Regions from separate parts of the Leclercia sp. GHBNCSD genome, predicted to be linked through region 1. Evidence: riboswitches for the same ligand, from Rfam matches in the RefSeq annotation. Region 1 holds a riboswitch; each other region holds the start of a gene.
What was found. Region 1 has a riboswitch for thiamine pyrophosphate ahead of thiM (hydroxyethylthiazole kinase). Riboswitches for the same ligand answer to the same signal wherever they lie in the genome.
Positions count from the first base shown of each region.

Region 2: it holds a riboswitch for thiamine pyrophosphate, as region 1 does, so the genes downstream of both, thiC (phosphomethylpyrimidine synthase ThiC) here and thiM (hydroxyethylthiazole kinase) in region 1, are expected to answer to the same signal.
Region 3: it holds a riboswitch for thiamine pyrophosphate, as region 1 does, so the genes downstream of both, thiB (thiamine ABC transporter substrate binding subunit) here and thiM (hydroxyethylthiazole kinase) in region 1, are expected to answer to the same signal.

Region 1 covers NZ_JBQVYO010000001.1:3,551,312-3,553,573, forward strand. The annotation lists gene ACT3IC_RS16945 (hypothetical protein) at 1-454, opposite strand, end outside; TPP riboswitch at 1,003-1,100, shown strand; gene thiM (hydroxyethylthiazole kinase) at 1,136-1,906, shown strand; gene thiD (bifunctional hydroxymethylpyrimidine kinase/phosphomethylpyrimidine kinase) at 1,903-2,262, shown strand, end outside.
Region 2 covers NZ_JBQVYO010000001.1:1,740,463-1,742,724, reverse strand. The annotation lists gene thiC (phosphomethylpyrimidine synthase ThiC) at 1-863, opposite strand, end outside; TPP riboswitch at 942-1,050, opposite strand; gene rsd (sigma D regulator) at 1,104-1,601, opposite strand; gene nudC (NAD(+) diphosphatase) at 1,697-2,262, shown strand, end outside.
Region 3 covers NZ_JBQVYO010000001.1:1,190,575-1,192,836, reverse strand. The annotation lists gene thiP (thiamine/thiamine pyrophosphate ABC transporter permease ThiP) at 1-540, opposite strand, end outside; gene thiB (thiamine ABC transporter substrate binding subunit) at 516-1,499, opposite strand; TPP riboswitch at 1,534-1,633, opposite strand; gene sgrR (HTH-type transcriptional regulator SgrR) at 1,670-2,262, opposite strand, start outside.

The DNA of each region.
Region 1 (2,262 bases):
CAAACTCTAGAGTATATTTTTCGCCTGCCACTTGGAAACTTTTAAATGGTAAGCTTTCAAACATCTCAATAGTGTTTTTTCTATGAGAGTAAAAACCATCAGCCTTGTTTTTTCTTTCTGCTTCTTTTATCTGTTTATCAGTCTGAATGGTTCGATGTATGTTATTTACAACTACGCCAAAGGGAATTGATAAGGATAACAATCCTAACGGCAATTTGCTGATTTCAATGAATTTATTAAATCCATCTGCATCAAGTTTAAGATCGTATTCTCTCCAGCATATAAACCCTATCATCAAGAAAGAAACTATAGGTATTATGATTGCTGCTTTAAATAATTGTTGGTGAGTAAGAGGCTCAGCATTCATTTTGAATGCTTTAACCTTAAACAAATATAAAATGTGTAGTACTAAATATAATAGGAAAAATGCAAATATACCTGAGTTCAATGTCATTTTATCATGCCTTTGATTTTTAATTATTGGTAACTTTTAAATTAAATAATGAAGAGCGCTAAAGCAGCTTCACAAACAACCCTAGTATAATTTTAGCTATTAAACTAAAGGTTTTAACTCTCTTTACTATGAAATCTGATTGCCAATTCTAATTTGTTTTAGTGTCGAGTGAAAGAGGGTTTTAATAATTTGAATGATTTATAACCTTACTTAATCTTGTTGTCTTGACCCACACCCTTACTATCGGACAGCTAACGCAGTTAGCGTTTCTTCTGTCTTTTGCTCCTGCCTTACGCGAAGAAGCGATTGCCCGGAGACGAGTAACTGGAAGCCTGCGACAGTTACAACTTACCTACGCTCTTCACCTCAAGCGGATATACAAGCGGGTGAGCACATTTCAGGTAATTAATTACGTGAGAAACCTATTTCTGGTGTGATAACTGCTGTGATAAGCACTGTGATAAATCGATAATCCTTGCACCCTGCCTACGGCCCCGGTTACACTAAACGCCTACAATTTGTTTCTGTGTAAATGATTGTTTTGTAATTGATTTGACTCGGGGTGCCCTTCTTTGTGAAGGCTGAGAATATACCCGTACCACCTGATCTGGATAATGCCAGCGTAGGGAAGTCAGATGCCCTCCGGGCTATCGCTTCTTCGCGCAAGGCAGGAGCGATACCATGCAGCCTGACCTGCTTAATCTACACGCCTTACACCATTTCCGAACCCGTTCTCCGCTGACCCACTGCATGACCAACGACGTGGTGCAGACCTTTACCGCCAATGTCCTGCTGGCCCTTGGTGCATCACCGGCGATGGTGATTGAAGCCGAAGAGGCGGAACAATTCTCCGCGCTGGCCGATGCGCTGCTGATCAACGTCGGCACCCTGACCGCACCGCGCGCCCAGGCGATGCGCCGGGCCATTGAAAGCGCGGTGGCGGCGGACAAGCCCTGGACGCTCGATCCGGTAGCCGTTGGCGCGCTGGCGTACCGCACCCGTTTTTGCCAGCAAATTCTCACCCTGAAACCGGCGGCCATTCGCGGCAATGCCTCGGAAATTCTCGCGCTCGCCGGGATGAGCGCGGGCGGGCGCGGGGTGGACACCACCGACACGGCGGCCAGCGCGCTACCCGCTGCCCAGGCGCTGGCGCGGCAAACCAATGCGATTGTGGTGGTGACGGGGGAGGTGGATTACGTCACTGACGGACTGCGCACCCAGACCCTGACGGGGGGCGACCCGATGATGACCCGGGTGGTGGGCACCGGCTGTGCGCTATCGGCGGTGGTGGCGGCCAGCTGTTCGCTGCCGGGCGACCGGCTGGATAACATCGCGGCGGCCTGTGGCTGGATGAAACGGGCCGGTACCCTTGCGGCTGCTCAAAGCCGCGGGCCGGGCAGTTTTGCGGCAACGTTCCTTGATGCCCTGTGGGCTCTGGGGGCACAACGATGAAACGCATTAATGCCCTGACCATTGCCGGTACCGACCCCAGCGGCGGCGCTGGCATCCAGGCTGACCTCAAAACCTTCTCCGCGCTCGGCGCATACGGCTGCTCGGTGATCACCGCCCTGGTAGCCCAGAATACCCGGGGGGTGCAGTCGGTCTATCGCATTGAGCCTGATTTTGTAGCGGCGCAGCTTGAGTCGGTGTTCAGCGATGTACGCATCGACACCACCAAAATTGGCATGCTGGCGGAGGCCGATATCGTCGAGGCCGTCGCGGAGCAGCTCCTGCGTCATCAGGTTAAAAACGTGGTACTGGATACGGTGATGCTGGCGAAAAGTGGCGATCCGCTCCTTTCACCTTCC
Region 2 (2,262 bases), 1.8 Mb from region 1:
GGGCTGTTACGCAGGATCCACTCGCGGGTTTCGTGAATATAGCGCCCGGTAGAGAGGTCCATCACCGTGTCCGCGCCCCAGCGGGTCGACCAGACCAGTTTCTCCACCTCCTCTTCGATAGACGAGGTGACCGCTGAGTTACCGATGTTGGCATTCACTTTCACCAGGAAGTTACGGCCGATAATCATCGGCTCCGACTCCGGATGGTTAATGTTGGCCGGGATAATGGCGCGCCCGGCAGCGACTTCGTCACGGACAAACTCCGGGGTGATGTTCTCCGGCAGGCGGGCACCAAACCCTTCGCCCGGATGCTGGTGGCGCAGCACGTCGGTACGGATGCGCTCGCGGCCCATGTTTTCGCGAATGGCGATAAACTCCATCTCCGGGGTTACGATCCCCTGACGGGCGTAGTGCAGCTGGGTGACGCATTTGCCCGCTCTGGCACGTTTCGGCGTAAGAAGGCCGGTGAAGCGCAGCTCGTCCAGACCATCATCGGCCAGGCGCTCCCGGGTGTAAGCTGAGCTTTGTTCGGTTAGCGCTTCGCAATCGTTACGTGCGTCAATCCAGGGTTGGCGCAGTTTCGCCAGCCCCTGCTGCACGTTGATGGTTATCGCCGGATCGCCGTACGGGCCGGACGTGTCGTAGACCGGCACTGCTTCGTTCTCTTCAAACTGGGGAGCCTCTTTGCTGCCGCCGACGAGCGTCGGACTGAGCTGGATCTCGCGCATGGGCACGCGAATATCCTCCCGGGAGCCGGTCAGATAGATGCGTTTTGAGTTAGGGAAAGCGGTGCCTTCCAGGGTGTCGATAAAGTGTTGGGCTTGTGCGCGCTGTTCGCGGCGGGTCAATTTTGTGGCAGACATAGCTCGTTCCAGAAAGTGAGGAAGTGGCTTGTCAGACGACGGATGAAGCAAGAGAGGATCGCCCGGCGGCGATACATGAACAGATTGACTCTTGTTCCCTTCGCAGGTTTTAACCTGATCAGGTTCCGCGGATCCCGAATTAACGGTCTCAGCCCGGCTTTCGCACTGGGCACTCCGACAAGAATGTGCTCCCCTACAGCGGGAGCAGTAAATGTAAATTACGCGTTAACGATAAATAACTCAAGCCGGTCGGGCGACGTTATCTTCGTTACTCGCTTTCAAATTGTGATCCAGCGCAAGGGCGATCAGGTTGTCTTCCAGCGTAAACCGCTGCTCCAGCGCCTCGCCGATATCAGAGAGGGCCTGCTGAAATTCCAGATAATTATCCTGATCGATGGCATTCTCGAGCGTGGAGTCGTAATAATCCATGATTTGCTGGGTATTGGCTTCCAGCAGAGGATAGAGTTTGGTGGCCGCTAAAAACGGGCTGTTACCTTCCATTTCACCGATAATACGCTCATAAATATTGAAATGGCCGTTAGAAAGGTAATCGACCAGGCTCTGACAGAAATCGTCCAGCGCTTTTTCGTTCAGGCGCATATAGGACTCTTTGCCCGGTTTAATGCCAACAAGGTTGTAGTAGGCAACAAGCAGATGTTTCCGCACGTGCAGCCAGCGATCGACCAGGTTGTTACATCCGCCAACGCGTTCTGTCAGGTTTTCTAGCTGGTTTAGCATGTTTGACTCCGCAAGGTTAAGATTAAATTCTGCCCGCCCAAAATGTAATAGTATTGTTACCAACATGCCTGTGAAGCAAAGGTAGTGCAATAGATATGGATCGTATAATTGAAAAATCGGATCGCGGCTGGTGGTTAGTCAGCCATGAACAAAAATTATGGTTGCCCGGTGGTGAATTACCACATGGCGAGGCCGGAAATTTCGATCTTGCGGGTCAACCCGCACTTAATATCGGGGAGTGGCAGGGCGATCCTGTGTGGTTGATCCAACAAAATCGCCGTCACGATATGGGATCGGTACGCCAGGTGCTCGATCTCGATGTGGGTCTGTTCCAGCTGGCCGGGCGTGCTGTGCAGTTGGCCGAGTTTTATCGCTCGCATAAATACTGCGGCTACTGTGGTCACACCATGCACCCAAGCAAAACCGAGTGGGCCATGCTCTGCGGCCACTGCCGCGAACGTTACTACCCGCAAATCGCGCCGTGCATCATCGTCGCCATTCGTCGTGAAGAGACCATCCTGCTGGCGCAACACACGCGTCATCGTAACGGGGTGCATACCGTGCTGGCCGGGTTTGTCGAAGTGGGCGAAACGCTGGAGCAGGCTGTCGCCCGGGAAGTGATGGAAGAGAGCGGCATCAAGGTGAAGAACCTGCGCTATGT
Region 3 (2,262 bases), 2.4 Mb from region 1:
GCCACGCATCCCAAGCTGGGCGGCAAGCTGGCGCTGTTCGCCGGGGATATTTTCCAGCGCCTGTAAGAGCAGGCGCGTTGCCATCGGCATGTTGAAAAAGAGGTGCGCCAGCAGGATCCCCTGCAGGCCATAGGGCGAGAAGCGCCACTCAAGCCCGAGTGCCTGGAATAGCGCGGCCAGCCAGCCCTGACGCCCGTAAACGCTGAGAATGCCAAATACCGCCACCAGTACCGGCAGGATCAGGGTCATGGCGCACAGGCGTAGCAGCGCCTGCCTGCCAGGGAAGCGACGCCGGTAGAGCGCGCGGGCAAGAAATATCGCGGGCACGACGGAGAGCAGGGCGGAGAGAAACGCCTGCCAGAACGAGAAGCGGATAACGTGCCACAGATAGCTGTCGTGCAGAAGCGCCGCGACGTCGGTGGCTGGCGCGTTAAACCACAGCGCCAGAAATGCGCCCAGGGCGACGGCCACCATCAGCGTGGCGGCCAGCAGCCCCGGCAGCAACCAGCCGGCGATTAACGGCTGACGGCGCGTTGCCATTCACTGACCCATGCTGCACGTTTCCCGGCCACTTCCTGCGGGGTAAATTCCAGCGTGGTTTGCGGTTTCACCAGGGTATCAAAACCTGCCGGTAACGTCACATTGGTCACCGGATACATCCAGTTGCCGGTCGGGATGGCGTTCTGGAACGACGGAGAAACCATAAATTTCAGGAACTTCTCAGCCAGCTCCGGCTGCTTGCTGGCTGCGGTCCGGGCGGCGACCTCAACCTGCAGATAGTGACCTTCAGCAAAGTCAGCGGCGGCATAGTTCTCTTTTTTCTCGGCGATGATGTGGTACGCCGGGGAGGTGGTATAGCTCAGCACCAGATCGCTTTCCCCTTTCAGGAACAGACCATAGGCTTCGCTCCAGCCTTTGGTCACGGTGACCGTTTTGGCGGCCAGTTTCTGCCAGGCTTCCGGGGTCTTGTCGCCGTAGACCTTTTGCATCCACAGCAGCAGACCCAGCCCCGGGGTGCTGGTGCGGGGATCTTCGTAGATCACCCGCCACTTCTGGTCGCTCTCAACCAGCTCTTTCAGGCTCTTTGGCGGATTTTTCAGCTTGTTTTTGTCGTAGACGAAGGCGAAGTAGCCGTAATCGAAAGGCACAAAGGTGTCGTTCTTCCAGCCGCCAGGGACGTTAACCGCCTCGGCCGCCACACCGCTTTTGGCGAACAGCCCGGTCTGGGTGGCTGCTTCCAGCAGATTGTTATCCAGCCCCAGCACCACGTCGGCTTTGCTGTTTTTGCCTTCCATGCGCAGGCGGTTCAGCAGCGAGACGCCATCCTCCAGCGCCACGAACTTCAGCTCGCACTTGCAGTCGGCCTCAAAGGCTTTTTTGACCGCCGGGCCCGGGCCCCAGTCGGCAGCGAAAGAGTCATAGGTGTAGACCGTCAGGACAGGACTGGCAACGGCAGGCAGCGCAACCAGCGCCAACAGGGGAAGAACAGTTTTGAACACTTTGCACCTCATTGTTTGAGAGTGGCAAAGGATTTTGAGCAACAGCCTCAAATCCCTTCGCCGGCGTTATCCGGATCAGGTTCGACGGGTATTTTCTCAGCACACGCTTTCACGCAGCACCCCGTTGAGAACGGCAGTATTGTAATGATTTGGTGAATATTACGAAAGTGTTATGGTTCCGGCGGCGCAAACCACGCCGATTTAAAATCAAACCACCCCAGCGTATTCATACGCAAGCCGCGCATACTGCGCTGCCCCTGGATCATCAGCCAGTGGTGGATCAGCGGGACGATCGCCTGCTGGGCGAGCAGCTGCTGGCACCAGACCGCAAGATTCATCTCACCCGCGCGCCACTCGGCGGCGTCCTGTTGCCAGTCCCGCTCAATACAGTTTTGCAGAAGCGGCACCTCATAGAGATGTGAGAACAGCGAGAAATCCAGCGGCAGGGTGAAGTTGACGCTGTTGAGCCAGATGTCGCTCACGATCTCGCCGCGATGCCACTCCTCATAGCTGACCTCCTGAATGTTCAGCGTCACCTGCTCGGCGGCGAGCAGCTCGCTCATCATTCTGGCGATCACCCGATGTTCGATATGTTCGCGGTAGAAGGTCAGGGTGAGGCTCTCCAGCCCGGCCGGTTGGTCGCCGCGTCCCGGACGGGCATGGTGCCAGCGCGGCAGCAGGCCATACGCCGGGAACCAGTAGGACTGATATACTTCCTCAGCCTGATAGATCAGGTTCGCCGGGGAGAGGATCCGGCTTACCC